DNA from 2 places in the Actinomadura sp. NPDC049382 genome. Region 2 is predicted to be linked to the other one. Evidence: riboswitches for the same ligand, from Rfam matches in the RefSeq annotation. Region 2 holds a riboswitch; the other holds the start of a gene.
What was found. Region 2 has a riboswitch for cyclic di-AMP ahead of AB0K34_RS09815 (C40 family peptidase). Riboswitches for the same ligand answer to the same signal wherever they lie in the genome.
Positions count from the first base shown of each region.

Region 1 (7,511 bases), on a different contig from region 2:
CGGTGCAGGCGGCGCCCACCGGCTGCAAGGCGCCGGTAGTGCGCGTACGGGTCGGCCCGGAACGCCGGATCTCCAGGATCGAAACCGAGCACCGCCGCGGCCTCGGCCTCCACGACCTGGGCTGTCCTGTCCTCCATATCCCCAGTCACCCGGAGATCAGACGACATGTCAATAGTGCTCCGGGCGCCGCGCGCACCGGGCTTGTCGTCTTGAAGGTCGGGGTTGATCGCTTTCGCGTGCTCCGCCCCGTCTCGGGGGCGAATCCGGCGGGCCGCAGGGGCCATCCCGCACGCGGTGACGGTGGCGGGCCGGGGCCTCATTGCCCCTGGCCCATGGTGGTCAGGCGCTTTCGCGGATCACCAGTTCGGGGCGCTGGACGACCTGCCGGTGCTGGTGCGACTTGCCCTCGCCGATCTCCGCCAGCGCCAGTTCGGCGGCCTCCCAGCCCAGCTCGCGGCGCGGCTGCCGGATCGTGGTCAGCGGGACGGCGGCGCTCGCGGCCAGCTCGATGTCGTCGTAGCCGATGACGGCGATGTCGTCCGGGACGCGGACGCCGAGCCGGGTCAGCTCGTTGATCAGCCCGATGGCCAGCAGGTCGTTGGCGCAGAACACGCCGTCCGGCCGCGGGGACAGGGCCATGACCTCGTGGGCGGCGGCCTGGCCCTCGGTGGGGCTCAGGGCGTCCTGGACGAGCGTGGCGGGCTCGCCGAGACCCGCCTCGACGAGGGTGCGGGCGGCGCCGTCGCGGCGGTCGACGCAGGGCAGCGGTTCCGGGACGCCCGTCACGAACACGATCCGCTCGCGGCCGATGCCGAGCAGCCGCGCGGCGGCGATCTCCCCGCCCGCGAAATGGTCGACCCGGGCCGAGCACGCGTCGGCCGAGTCGCGGTCGATCACCACGACGCTCATGCCCGCGGCGCGCAGCCGGGAGATGTCGCCGGGGTTCCCCCCGACGGGGATGATCAGGACCCCGGCGGCCTGCTGCTCCTCCAGGAGCTCCAGCGAACGGCGCTCCTTGGCGGACGAGTGGTCGCTGGAGAGCCAGAGGGCGTCGTGGCCCGCCTCGTTGAGGGCCGCCTCGGCGCCGCGCGCGACATCGGACGCGTACGGGTTGGCGAGGTCCTCGACGACGATGCCGAAGGCGCGCCGCGGCTGATCGCCGAACTCGCCCGCGGTGCGCTCGGGGCGCCGCCGGAGCCGCCGCGCGGACTCGTTCCGCACGAATCCGAGCTCCTCGATCGCCGCGCGGACACGGTCACGGGTAGCTTCGGCCACGAGGTCTGGCCGGTTTAGGACATTCGAAACGGTCCCAACTGAGACTCCAGCCCGCCTCGCGACCTCACGAATACTGGTCTGTGGCAACTCGCTCCTCGTCCCGACCCAGGAGTGTTTCCCCAGGTAGTGGAGTTATGCGCGGTACAGAGCAAATCGAGCGACTACGGAACGTCGCCGATCGGACGCATACCGCATTTGGACAGCGCTTGACGGGCCGGATCCGGCCGCCTAGCGTTCCGAGCCGAAGCGTAGCTTGAAACGATTCACGATCTTGCTCAGCGGCAAGACGCGGCGAGTCCGACGAGGAGGGCCGGATGCGGATGGCTGGCGATCTCATCCCGTCTCCCTCGGACGACCAACGAGTGAATCGTCACCCGGAGTTCCCCCGTACGACCCCGCAATCGGCCAGGCGGCCACCTCCGGCCAAGCTCGTGAGACAGCAAAGGAACCCGATGATCTAAGTCCGGAGGGCTCCGGACCCGGCAACCCAACGCGCGTACAGATCGAGGCCCAACCCGTGCCTGTGCAGCGGACGGCTGCATCCCCGCGGTCATCACCACGGACGAGGGAGGACGGAGTGGAAACAGCCACACTCGCACGTCGTGGCACCGACGATTTCGGGCTGAGCGAGGAGGAGATCCGGCTGCTCGCCCAGATCGCGAGCGGTGTCACCGCCGATGTGGCGGCACGCAAGCTGGAGCTGAGCGCACGGACCTTGCGGCGCCGGTTGCGGACGATCTGCGACCGGCTGGAGGTCAACACTCCTATCGAGGCCGTGGTGTGGGCGGCCCGGAGGCAGCTCATCTAGCCGGCTTCACCCCCCGACGCTCGCCAGGGGACGGGCGAGCGTCACCGAGAGATCCAGGCGGCGAACCGAACTCCGTCCGACCCCGCAGCGGCGGCGCCGGCGCCCTGGCAGGTAGGTCCCTGCAGGTGGCGTCGCCGCGGACGGCGTTCAACCCCCATGGATCCCCTAGTCATGCGCACATCCGCAGTCGCACATCCGCGGAGTAGGCGCACACCCACTCAGTCCTGCGCACACTCGTATTGCGCATGCGCTTCGGTGGCGTCCGGGACCGGGCGTGGGCCGGGTCAGGCGACGCGGACGCCGCCCGCGAAGGGCCGCCCGTCCATGGAGGCGATCTTCACGACGTCGCCGGTGTGCGGCGCGTGGATCATCTTGCCGCCCCCGATGTACATCCCCATGTGGTGCAGGTCGGCGTAGAAGAACACGAGGTCGCCCGGCTGGAGCTGGCTGCGCGACACGTGGGTGCCGGCGTTCCACTGGCTGCCGGTGTAGTGCGGCAGGTTGATGCCGACCTGCTTGTAGGCCCACATCGTCAGGCCGGAGCAGTCGAATGTGCTCGGCCCGGAGGCGCCCCAGACGTACGGGCGGCCGAGCTTGCCCATCGCGTACCGCAGCGCCTGGGCGGCCTTGCCGGTGCCGATGACGGGGAGCTTCGCGAGCTGGGATGGGTCCCGCTTGACGATCGTGCCGCGGACCTTCTCGTAGGCGTCGGTGACCTTCTTGCGCTGCGCGTCGAGCTGGGTCCGCAGCTGCTTGACCTGCGCGGCGCGCGATTCGGCGGACTTGCGGGCGCGCTGGGCGGCCTGCATCGCCTGCATGAGGCCGAGCACCTTGGTGCTGTCGCGCTTGGCGAAGTAGTTGAGGGTGGCGGCCTGGTCGAGGACGGCCTGCGGGTCCTGGGAGGCGACGAACGAGACCGTCGGATCGGAGCCGCCCTGCATGTAGCTGGTCGCGGCGAGGGTGCCGACCTTCTGCCGGATCGCCTGGAGCGACTTCTCCTGCCGCTCGGCGTTCTCGGTGGCGACCTCGGCGGCGCGCTTGGACTGCGCGAGCTTCACCTTCAGGCCGTTGTACTGCTCGGTGAGCTGCTCCAGCTGGTCGGCGAGCTTGAAGGCCTGGGAGCGGAGTTCTTTGGTGGACGGCTCGGGATCGGCGTGCGCGACGGCGACGGTGTGCGGAGCGGCCGTCAGCGCGACGAGCGCGCCGGCCACGGTGACCGCGCGGCCGCGGAAGCGTCGAAGGGAAGCAGACCGCGAGTGCTGCACGAGTTCTCCTCTCCTCGACCGCCTACCGGGTTAGCTGACGGGTTGGGGCCGGAGCAGCCCGTCCGCGAGCGTGCGCGGGCCAGGCCGCGGCGCTGCGGATTCACCCCTGACGGCGGCCGCTTCGGGGCAATCCCCGGAAACGCTCCGAAAGTGGGTCCCCGGCTCCCCGGGGCGCTGGTTCGCGGCCCGTGGACTCGGCGGTTCGGCCTCCGTTCTGCGGGTGGCCGATGTCAGCGATGGACACTAACGGAATGCGGATTGGATGCCAACCAGATCCTGTGAAGTCGCAGGTCGGACGGGCGGGGCGCGCTTCCGCCGGCGGCCTCCGCGGGCGCTCGGCGATGTGTTCTGGGTCACTTTTCAGCGGCGCGAGCGGCCTATCTAGTCGCTTTTATCTAGTCACCCTTCTGTCGTGCTCACCACGCGTATGCGCACGCCGACGTTCGGCAAGGTCCGGTGTTCGATAATCTCGCCTGTTTGTGGAGGTCGTGATCCGGCGTGCCCGTACCGCCGATGTCCAGGAGATCCGCAGGCTGGTCGATCTGTACGCCGGGTCGGGGCGACGCCTGCTGAAGAAGTCGACGGTCAAGCTGTACGAGGACGTCCAGGAGTTCTGGATCGCCGAGGACGTCCAGGACGGGACGCCCGGGCGCGTCGTGGCCTGCGGGGCCCTGCACGTCATGTGGGAGGACCTCGCGGAGGTTCGCTCCGTCGCCGTGGACAAGGGGTACGGCGGACGCGGCATCGGCCACCGCATCGTCGCCCGGCTGCTGGAGACGGCGCGTGAACTCGGCGTGCGGAGGGTGTTCTGCCTTACCTTCGAGGTGGACTTCTTCGCGCGCCACGGCTTCGAGCAGATCCTCGGTACACCGGTGTCGCCTGAGGTGTATGAGGAGCTTCTCCGCTCTTACGACGAAGGCGTGGCAGAGTTCTTGGACCTCGACCGGGTCAAGCCGAATACGTTGGGCAACACCCGGATGTTGCTTCGCCTGGAGGACTGCCCCAAATGAGCGATTCCCCCCACCGCGGACGGCGTTACCAACCGCCGCAGGGCCAGGGTGCCTACGGTCCCCCGCCCCCGTACCAAGGTCCCCAGTGGCAGCAGCAGCCACAGCACCAGCAGCCACAGCAGCAGTGGCAGCAGCCCCAGCAACCTCAGCAGGACTGGGGGCGCTCCTACGAGCCGTCCTACGACCAGTACGGCGACTCCCAAGGCTCCTATGGTTCCCAGGGCAGCGAGATGGAGTTGGCGCCCATTCACCGCAGGGCCGGCGCCAGGGTCATCGACAACGCCCTCGTCGCCGTCTTCGGGTTCGCGCTCATCCTGCCCGTGACGGTCGCCGCGTTCGGCCTGGGCGGTGAAGGCGGCAACGACGAGGAAGAGGCCGGCATCTGGAACTGGCCCATCATCTTCACCCTGTTCTTCGTCATGTCCGTGCTGCCGTTCCTCTACGAGGCCGTCCAACTGTCCATGTGGGGGCGGACGCTGGGCAAGCGGATCCTGGGCCTGGGCATCGTGCAGGCCCGTCCCGCGGGTGAGCCGATGAGCACGACGCAGGCGATTTGGCGCGCTGGGATCGTCCACGTCGGCTACCAGGTAGGTGTCTTCTTCTTCCTGGTCCTCGCGGTGATGGTGTGGGAGTACGCGGCGTATGGGATGGCGCTGGTCTGGGTGGGCGGTCTGATGGCCTACCTGTGGGCGATCTGGGACCAGCCTCTGCACCAGGCGCTGCACGACCGTTTCGCCGGCACGCTGGTCATCGACGAGCGAGGCACGTACGAGGAGTACGGCGACGACCAGTACACCGAGTACGCGGACTAAGTCCGCGATGGCGGTTTCCCTCGCCGACCCGGGGCAGCGCTTGCTCGCGCGCGTGGTCGACACGCTCATCGTCGGTGTGCCCGTCATCGTCGTCGTCCGCGAACTGGTGTCCGGGCACCTGGTGGACGTCGTCGCCCCGCCCGCCGTGGCGGGGTGCATGCTGCTGTACGAGGCGGTCCAGCTCGCCCTCTGGGGCCGGACGCTCGGCAAGCGCTTCGCGGGCATAGAGGTCGTCACTGCCCTGCCGGAGGGAACATCCGCCCTATCGGGCGCCAGGGCGGACCAAGAGGCCGCAGGGGGCGCTGGCGCCGCCCAGGGTGCGGGGGAGCCGGGTGCCGCGGCCAACGGCGGAGTGAGCTTCCTCCCGGCGTCCGTGCCGGGGTTCGTGCCCGCCGCCAAGCCCGAAGGGCCCGCCGCCGTGCCCGCGGAGGCAGGGACGCCCAAGGACGCCTCAGCCCCTCCCTCGCCCGAGTCCTCCCCCGGGGGCGCGCCGGAGGCCACTCACGCGGAGACAGCGGCCGAGGGGCTCGCTGAGCGGGTGGAGGCCGAGGCCCGGCCGGGCGTTCTGCAGTGCGTTCTCCGCGCGGCGGTTTATTCGCTGCCGATCGCGATCCGCCCGATTCCCGTGGCCGGTGTGCTGGCGAGCGTCTTCTGGGTCGTGAACGCCGGTGTCATCTTCGAGGGGACGCGCCGCCAGGCCGTCCATGACAGGCTCGCGGGGACGCTAGTGGTAAAGCGCGGGACGCCCGATTCCCCGGCCTTCTGAGGGCCACTCGCGCGCGTACGGGCACGCTCACGGCGCCTTGATCCCTGGTTACACGCCCGGATGCATCGCGGCACGAGGGTATTCGCTGCCTTCTACATGCTTTTGCGGAGAGATGGCCGGGTCTGTTTCGGACGCACGGGCTTGGCCGGGTCAATCCCAGCTCGTTCCGGTTACGGCCCTGAATCGAGCGGGGATCTGTCTCGTCCCGGATGCCGCCTCCGGATTGAATGCCCTTCGGCCGCCCCTTGCCGTGCCGCCTGCGGTGTCGCTTCTTAGCGGTACTGGACTTACTCTGGATGGGACAGGGTCTCACCCGGAACGGACTTTCCCGGGCCCATGCGCGCCGTGGGGCGGACAGGGCGGCGTTCGCCCCGGGGATCCCGGCCGGGCGGTTGTTGAAGTAGGCAACGGGCGGTCGGATTGTGCCACAATCACCTGATTTCCCTGGCTGAACCATGCGCGGCGCGGTTCGTCGGGGATCACGCTCGGCGACTTCCGCTCGCACCCCGCCGGAACCGATTTTCGGCCCGGCTCCCGGTCCGGTTATCTCTCCACATCCCCGGGTCAGGGCGATGATCTGTGCATTCCGTTGCCGGCTGATCTCCCGCGCATACCCGTCCGCATACCGGTCCCTTGCGCGCCCATACGCGGTTCCGTGCGGCTTCAGGCGTTCTCTCGCGGGCGTCCGGCGTCGTCCCTGGTCCCCGGCGGCTCCCGCCTCGGGCCGGACGGCGGGGCGCTCGATGATTCGCGGTGGGCGGGCGGGTTAGCGCCGTTACGTCAGCGTTAATCGTTGGCGGCGGTGCCGGTGTGCACCGCCTGTTAAGGTCCGATCAGGGACTTTCCGTCCGGAGCGGCTCCCGCGTCCGAAAGCCGGAGCTCCCGCAAACCCCGAACCCCGAGCCGTGCAAACCCGGGCCAAAGCGCGCGCGCCCGCCCAGGTCAGCGTGGTCCGCAGTGACACTGGTCACGCCGCGAAAACCTCGGCCCGCGTCCCGGCGCCCGCAAATTAGCGGATGCCGGGCCGTCACCGGTCCTCGTGCGTCCCGCCGACGCTCCGGAAACGACGAGGCCGATTACGCGCGGTCACCGGCGGAAGGGGACTTCGATCCCAGTGCCGGTTCATCGGGAGTGCTGGAATTGTCATCCGCGGAGTTCTCGGTATATCTTTGTCAACCGATTGAAGTTTGCTCCAGCCGAAAGGTCTGTCCCCATGGCACAGAAGGTTCAGGTGCTTCTCGTCGACGACCTCGACGGTGGCGAGGCGGACGAGACCGTAGCGTTCTCGATCGACGGCGCCTCCTACGAGATCGACCTGAGTGGCGCCAACGCAACGAAGCTGCGGGAATCGCTGCAGCCGTTCGTGGAGAAGTCCCGCAAGGCGGGCACGGTCTCGCGCCGCCGCCGGCAACGCGGCGCGTCCAGCCGGGAACGCAGCGCCGAGATCCGCGCCTGGGCCAAGAACAATGGCATCAAGGTCAATGAGCGCGGACGCATCCCGGCCCACGTGATCGAGCAGTACGAGGCGGCCAACTGAGCCGCTCGCCCGCCGCGGCCCGTCTCCGTTAGCGAGGC
Region 1 covers NZ_JBFARO010000106.1:431-7,941, reverse strand. The annotation lists gene AB0K34_RS36310 (cytochrome P450) at 1-137, opposite strand, end outside; gene AB0K34_RS36305 (LacI family DNA-binding transcriptional regulator) at 340-1,362, opposite strand; gene AB0K34_RS36300 (LuxR C-terminal-related transcriptional regulator) at 1,853-2,083, shown strand; gene AB0K34_RS36295 (NlpC/P60 family protein) at 2,368-3,348, opposite strand; cyclic di-AMP (ydaO/yuaA leader) riboswitch at 3,352-3,558, opposite strand; gene AB0K34_RS36290 (amino-acid N-acetyltransferase) at 3,822-4,358, shown strand; gene AB0K34_RS36285 (RDD family protein) at 4,355-5,170, shown strand; gene AB0K34_RS36280 (RDD family protein) at 5,178-5,936, shown strand; gene AB0K34_RS36275 (Lsr2 family protein) at 7,150-7,473, shown strand.
Region 1: another riboswitch for cyclic di-AMP. It lies ahead of AB0K34_RS36295 (NlpC/P60 family protein); the one in region 2 lies ahead of AB0K34_RS09815 (C40 family peptidase).

Region 2 (7,511 bases):
GCGCCCCGCAAGACCACCAATACGGCGCCCCCCAGCAAGACCAGTACGGCGCCCCTCAGCCCGACCAGTACGGCGCGCCCCAGCAGGACCAGTACGGTGCCCCGCAAGACCAGTACGGTGCCCCTCAGGACCAGTACGGCGGCGCACCGCAGCAGGACCAGTACGGCGCGCCGCAGCCGGCCGACCACCAGTTCGGCCCGCCGCCGCAGCCGCACGGGCAGCCGCCCCTAGGCGGCCCCCAGCATGGTGGGCCTCCGCACGGTGGTCCCCAGCACGGTGGTCCCCAGCACGGGGGCCAGCCGCCGCTGCCGCCGCACGGCCGCGAGGCGACGCTGCTGCCGCACGACCAGGGCCAGCGTCCCCCCGCCCCCGACAGCACGGCGTTCATGTGCCCGTACTGCGAGGCGGTGCTGAGCAACCCGGGCGCCGCGCAGTGCGACTCGTGCCTGCGGCCCCTGCCGAAGCAGGGCACGCCCGTCCTGCGGGTGCAGTTCCCCACGGGCGAGCTGAAGGTGTCCGTCGGCCAGCACCTCGTGCTCGGCCGGGACGCCGGGCAGTCGCCGGTGGCGGCCACGTTCACGCAGTACGACAACGTGTCGCGGCGCCACTCGACGGTCTGGCTCGACCCGTCCGGCACCGCCTGGGTGCGGGACGAGGGCTCCACCAACGGGACGTTCGTCAACGGCGAGCGGCTGCCCCGCGGCGTGGAGGCGCCCCTGCGCGACGGCGACCAGCTCCGCCTGGCCGCCGACGTCACCGGGACCGTCCAGCTGAAGTGACCTGAGCGCAGAAGAAGGGCGGCCCCGCGGTTCTCGGAACCGCGGGGCCGCCCTCTTTCGCGCTACGGGCGCGGCCGGTCTCAGCCGGCGCGCTTGGTGCGGGCGCGCATGCGCTCGCGCTCCTTGGCGTCCAGCACGACCTTGCGGATGCGGACGTTCGCCGGCGTCACCTCGACGCACTCGTCCTCGCGGCAGAACTCCAGCGCCTCCTCCAGCGACAGGAGCCGGGGCGGGGTGAGCCGCTCCAGCTCGTCGCCGGTGGACGACCGCATGTTCGTGAGCTTCTTCTCCTTGGTGATGTTGACGTCCATGTCGTCGGCGCGGGAGTTCTCCCCGACGATCATGCCCTCGTACACCTCGGTGGTCGGCCCGACGAAGAACGTGCCGCGCTCCTGCAGGTTCGTGATCGCGTACGCGGTGGCGGCGCCGGCGCGGTCGGCGACCAGCGACCCCGACGGGCGGGTGCGCAGCTCCCCGAACCACGGCTCGTAGCCCTCGAACACGTGGTGCGCCATGCCGGTGCCGCGCGTCTCCGTCATGAACTCGGTGCGGAACCCGATCAGGCCGCGGGCCGGGACGAGGAACTCCATCCGCACCCAGCCGGTGCCGTGGTTGGTCATCTGCTCCATGCGGCCCTTGCGGACCGCCATCAGCTGCGTGACCGCGCCGAGGTGCTCCTCGGGGATGTCGACGGTGAGCCGCTCGACCGGCTCGTGCCGCTTGCCGTCGATCTCGCGGGTGACGACCTGCGGCTTGCCGACGGTCAGCTCGTAGCCCTCGCGGCGCATGTTCTCGACGAGGATCGCGAGGGCCAGCTCGCCGCGGCCCTGCACCTCCCACGCGTCCGGCCGCTCGGTCGGCAGCACCTTGAGCGACACGTTGCCGACCAGCTCGCGGTCGAGGCGGTCCTTGACCATCCGCGCGGTGACCTTGGTGCCCTTCTCGCGGCCCGCCATCGGCCCGGTGTTGGTGCCGATCGTCATCGAGATCGCCGGCTCGTCCACCGTGATCAGCGGCAGCGGGCGCGGGTCGTCCGGGTCGGCGATGGTGTCGCCGATCATGATGTCCGGGATGCCGGCGATCGCGATGATGTCGCCCGGCCCGGCCTCGTCGGCGGGCTTGCGGGTGAGCGCGTCCGTCATCAGCAGCTCGGTGATCTTGACCCGCTCGATGCTGCCGTCGTGGCGGCACCAGGCGACCGGCTGGCCCTTCTTGATCGTCCCGGCGTGCATCCGGCACAGCGCGATCCGGCCGAGGTAGCTGGAGGCGTCCAGGTTCGTCACATGCGCCTGGAGCGGGGCGTCCGGGTCGTAGGACGGCGCCGGGATCGTCTCGATGATGACCTTGAACAGCGGCTCCAGGTCGTCGCTGCCGGGCATGCTGCCGTCGGCCGGCTTGTCGAGCGAGGCGCGCCCCGCCCGGCCCGACGCGTACACGATCGGGAAGTCGATCTGGTCCTCGTCGGCGTCGAGGTCCATGAACAGCTCGTAGGTCTCGTCCACGACCTCGTCGATGCGGGCGTCGGGACGGTCGGTCTTGTTCACCACCAGGATCACCGGGAGCCGCGCGGCGAGGGCCTTGCGCAGCACGAACCGGGTCTGCGGGAGCGGGCCCTCGCTGGCGTCCACCAGCAGGACGACGCCGTCCACCATGGACAGCCCGCGCTCGACCTCGCCGCCGAAGTCGGCGTGGCCCGGGGTGTCGATGATGTTGATCGTCAGCCCGTTGTGCTTGACCGCGGTGTTCTTCGCGAGAATGGTGATGCCCTTCTCGCGCTCCAGGTCGTTGGAGTCCATGACCCGGTCGTCGACGTCCTGGTTCTCGCGGAAGGCCCCGGACTGCCAGAGCATGGCGTCGACCAGCGTCGTCTTTCCGTGGTCGACGTGGGCGACGATCGCGACGTTCCGGAGGTCGTCGCGCGTGGAGATGGGCATGCGGGTTACCTTGCGTGAGGTTTCAGGAGAGTCGCCGCAGAAACACGGCAGCACTCCATTCTACGCTCCGCGGCCCCTCCCGCATTCCCGAGCGGGCCGCACCGGGCCGCGCGCCCGCCCGATTGGCCAACTTTGCCGATCCTTTGTAATCTTCCCGAGATCCGGTCGTCCGGAGTCCCACCCCCCGGGGCTGCGACCGGAACGCCGAATCTCCCGCCCGGCGGGAGAACCGGGGACCCACACCCCCGGGGTGAATCGGCGCGCGACACGCGCGCCGTAGGGCGACTCCTGGCCCGAACCCGTCAGCTAACCCGGTAGGCGTGCGTGGAGAGGAGAGCACCGGCTTGGCACCGGACCCCCACCGGCGGCGGCGCGTCACGCCCACCGCCACCGCGGCAGCCCTGCTCCTGGTCGGCCTCGGCGCCACCGCGCCCGTCGCCGCGCACGCCGCACCGCTCGGGCTCGCCGCCGCGGCGACGCCGAGCCCGACTCCGACGACGGAGAAGGGCCTGCGCAAGAGCCTCGACGCGCTGAACGAAGAGGCCGAGATCCTCACCGAGAAGTACAACAAGACCCGCGTCGACCTGAAGGCCGCACAGAAGGCCGAGCAGGCCGCCACCACGACCGCGCAGACCCTCCGGACCCAGGCCGCGCCCGCCCGCGAACGCCTCGGCCGGATGGCCGCCGCCAACTACATCGCCGGCTCCCCCGACGCGCTGTTCGGCGCCACCGGCTCCCCCGACGGGCTGTCCGACAGCGCCTACCTCGTGCAGAACCAGGCGCACGCCGTCCGGGCCCTGCAGAAGCAGATCGACCGGGCCGAAGCCGCCGAACGCGACGCGAAGGCCAAGACCGCCCAGGTCAAGAAGGCCTGGGAGGACGCCAAGAAGGCGCGCGCCGAGGCGAAGGCCAAGGTCACCGAGGTGATGAAGCGCCTCGACAAGCTGTCCACCACGCACGCCAGCGACCCCCGCACCGGCCTCACCGCCACCATCAAGGGCTCCGACCTGCCCGCCAAGATGGCCCGCAAGGCCTACGGCAAGCTCGGCTCCCCCTACGTGTGGGCCGCCGCCGGACCGAGCAGCTTCGACTGCTCCGGCCTCGTCGTCTGGGCCTACGCCCAGGTCGGCAAGCCCGGCCTGCCGCACTACACCGGCGACCTCTACCAGCTCGGCACCAAGGTCCCCCGGTCCCAGCTGCGCTCCGGCGACCTGGTCTACTTCGGCGGCAACCTCCACCACATGGGCATCTACCTCAGCGGCGGCAAGTACCTGCACGCCCCGCGCACCGGCGATGTGGTGAAGATCTCCAAGCTGTCGGACCGCTCCGACTACGCGGGCGCCAACCGCATCTCCTGACCCCCCTCCGGGCCGCGAAACGCGGCCCCCTCGGTCGTCGGGGGCTTCCTGCGGCGCGGTAGGAAGCCCCCGGCGGGTTTATTGTTTTGCCCTCGGCGTCAGGCGCTGGGGCGCCTTCCTTCCACGGGCAAACCGGCGATCGCTGCATCGCTCCGGCTCGCCTTGCGGCTCGCTGCGCGATCAGGTTCTCGCTTCGCTTGAACCTGGCTTCGCACGCGATCGCAACGTGACCCTTGTCGCAAGCTGGGCTTACGGACGTGTACCTCAGGGTTCGCGCGTGGTGCGGCTGGGGCTGAGGTCGTCGAGACAGGCTTCCCCCGGCGCGCGCTTTCGCTCGCCTTGCGGCTCGCGGCACCGGTGGCTTCTCGCTTTCGCTTTGAACCCGGCTTCGCGGGCGATCATTGTGGTTCGCGGCGCGAGCGGCATTTACTGGCAAAGGCCCAGGTGAGCAACTTGGAGAGGCTGGGCGGGGCGCGCGGTGTGGGGGGTTAGATCAGGTGGGCGTCTGCGATGGCGTCTATTACTGGGCGGTCGCCTGGGAGCCAGTCGACGTCGTAGAGCTCGTGAGGGGTCAGCCAGCGGAGGGCCAGGTGTTCCAGGGGCTGGGGGGTGCCCTCGATGATCTCGGCGGTCCAGACGCGCAGGACGGCCTTGTCGCTGAGGCGCCAGTCGGTGCCGATGCGGCGGCCCAGGCGGACCTTGACCGCCAGTTCCTCGGCGCACTCGCGGACCAGGGCGTCCTCGTCGGACTCCCCCGGGTCGACCTTGCCGCCGGGCAGCTCCCAGCCGCCCGCCATGTGCGCCGGCTCGGCCCGCTGCGCGGTCAGCAGCCGGCCGTCCGCGATGATCGCCGCGCCCACCACCACGAGGTCGATCGCGATCAGCTCCTCTCCGTCGCGGCGGCCTCGACCTGCCGCGTCGATTCCCGGACGATCTCCTCCAGATGATCGCCGTGCGCGCCGCGCCAGTAGACCTGGCCGCAGTCCGCGCAGCGGCCGTAGACGTCGTAGCTGCGGCGCGTCCCCGCCTCCAGGCCGTCCTCGACCTCGGTCTTGTCGACCGGGACCAGCTCGCCGTTGCAGGCGGTGCACCGCGTCCACGGGCGGAGGACGGGCGCGAACCGGTCGAGGAGGTCGCGGAGCTGGTCGTCCGGCCGGGCGCCGCGGACGTAGGCGCCGAACCACAGCGCGCGGCGGCGCAGCAGGCCCCGGTCCTGGGTGAGCAGGACGCGGCGCTCGGCGTTGGCCTGGACGACCAGCGCCGGATCGTCCATGTCGTTGTGGTAGGCGGTGTCGAGGCCGATGAGGCGCATCCGGCGCGCGAGCGTGCCGAGGTGCACGTCCAGCAGGAAGCGCGGCGCGTCCTGGCCCGGCTCCAGCGGGACGGGCTGGGGGCGCGGCACCGCCGCCACCCGCACCTCGTCGCCGGGCTCCGGCCGGGCGGACGGCTCCGCCGGCGCGCCGTTGACGGTGATCGGCCCGGCCTCGGGCAGCGGCACGCCGAGCGACTCGACGAGGTGCCCCAGCGTGGACGTCCCATCGGAGGGCACCCGGGTCGCGGCCTGTCTGCGGGCGGCGGGCAGGAACATCAGCAGCTCGTCGGCGACGCGGATCGTTATCTCGGGCTCCACGCCGATCAGCATGCCACGCGAGCCCGGTGGTGTTCCTCGGATTATTGCTCGGCGAGGCGCGCCGCCGGTCAGCCGCCGGGCCGGGGGGCGGCCAGTTCGGCGACCTTCTTCTTGAAGTCGGGCCGCGCGAGCGGGCGGGTCACGCCGACCCAGTCCGACCGCTTGTAGGACTTCACGCCGATCGCGGGCACGCACGTCGAGCAGCTCGCCACGATCATCTTGCCCTTGCCGATGACCATCCCGACATGGCCGGGGTTGTTCGCCGACGTCCCCGGGCCGGAGTCGAAGAACACCAGGTCGCCGGGCTGCTCCTTGCCCTTGGAGATCCGCACGCCGAACGGCCACTGCTCGAACGTGGTGCGCGGGATGTCCAGCCCGGCCTGCCGGTAGGCGGCCTGGAGGAGGCTGGAGCAGTCCCAGGCGTCCGGGCCGTTCGCGCCGAACACGTACGGCTTGCCGCGCTGCGCCATCGCGAACTCGATGATCTTCTGGACCAGCGCGCCGACATTGGCGGGGAGCTCGTTGTCCTCGCAGTTGACGCCGTTCGCCTGGACGACCTTGAAGTCGCCGCCGACGTAGCGTTTCGCCCAGTCGAGGACGAGGTCCACGTAGTCGGACGAGTGGTTGTACTGGAAGATCGCGGTCCGCATCCGCTGCGGGGCGCCGTTGTGCTTGAGGTAGGCGGCCGCGGAGGGGATCGCGTCGGCCGGGTCGTAGCGGTCCTTGCGGCCGTCCTTGTTCCCGTCGACGCCGAACGCGTCGAACGTCGGCTTCAGGAACTGCATCGGCCCGCCGGCGCCCGCGTAGTTCTCCCCGCTGCTGACGCCGGGCAGCGTCGACCGGCCGTGGTCGGTCTCGACCTTGCCGATGCCCGCCAGGACGTTCCACGGGATGCCGTACTTCTTGCCGGCCTCCTGGTAGAGCTTCAGGTAGTTCGCCGGGACGGCCTTCGCGTCGTTCGCCGCGACGGGCTGCGCGTCGGCGCCGGCGACGTCCACGCATTCACCGCCGCCGACCCCGCCGCCGAACATGAACTGGCTGGCGCCGAACAGGATCGGAACGAACACCAGCGCGACGAACAGGGTCGCGGCGACGCCGAGCGCGCCGGCGAGCAGCAACCGGCGCGGACTCATCCGGTGTCACCCGCCTGACCGGTGCCGGCCGGCTGGAAGGAGTACACCTTCAGCGACCCGCCGTCCCGCGCGACCGTCACCGCGTACTGCCTGCTCTCGCTGCTCCGCTTGCCGCCCTTGGTGAGCTGCTGCCGGCCCGTCACGAGGAAGATGAGCGAGTTGTCCTCGATGTTGCGGACCTGGTCGATGGTCGCCGACCCCTGCGCGACGACCTGCTCGCGGCGGCGCTCCTCCAGGAGGCCGGGCGTGCCCGCGTCCCGGCCGAGGCGCTGCCGCAGGTCGTCGGTGGTCAAGCCGGCCAGGCGCCCCATGTAGGCGTCGGGGGTCTCGTCGAAGCGGTACGTCTCGTAGGCGGCGACGAAGCGCTGGGCCATGTCCGCCGCCGTGGCGAACTCCTGCCGGGAGAACGGCAGCAGCCGGTAGATGTCGAAATCGCCCGGGTTAACGGCGTTCTGGATGCCGGGCGGCGGGGACTGCGGGCCGGGCGGACCGGCCGTTGGCGTCGCGCTCGGCCGCGCCTCCGGCCGGTCGTCGCCGTGCTCGGGCGCCGCGACCGTCAGGTAGATGCCGACGGCGGCGAGCGCCACCACGAGCCCCGCGAAGAGAAGCTTGCGCCGGCGGTCATTCAGGTTCATCACTCGTCCCGATCCGCCTCACCGGACGGACGGTCCACCGGG
Region 2 covers NZ_JBFARO010000010.1:139,506-147,016, forward strand. The annotation lists gene AB0K34_RS09805 (FHA domain-containing protein) at 1-779, shown strand, start outside; gene typA (translational GTPase TypA) at 860-2,713, opposite strand; cyclic di-AMP (ydaO/yuaA leader) riboswitch at 2,906-3,050, shown strand; gene AB0K34_RS09815 (C40 family peptidase) at 3,058-4,071, shown strand; gene AB0K34_RS09820 ((deoxy)nucleoside triphosphate pyrophosphohydrolase) at 4,560-4,946, opposite strand; gene AB0K34_RS09825 (Mut7-C RNAse domain-containing protein) at 4,952-5,659, opposite strand; gene AB0K34_RS09830 (bifunctional lytic transglycosylase/C40 family peptidase) at 5,770-6,834, opposite strand; gene AB0K34_RS09835 (hypothetical protein) at 6,831-7,469, opposite strand.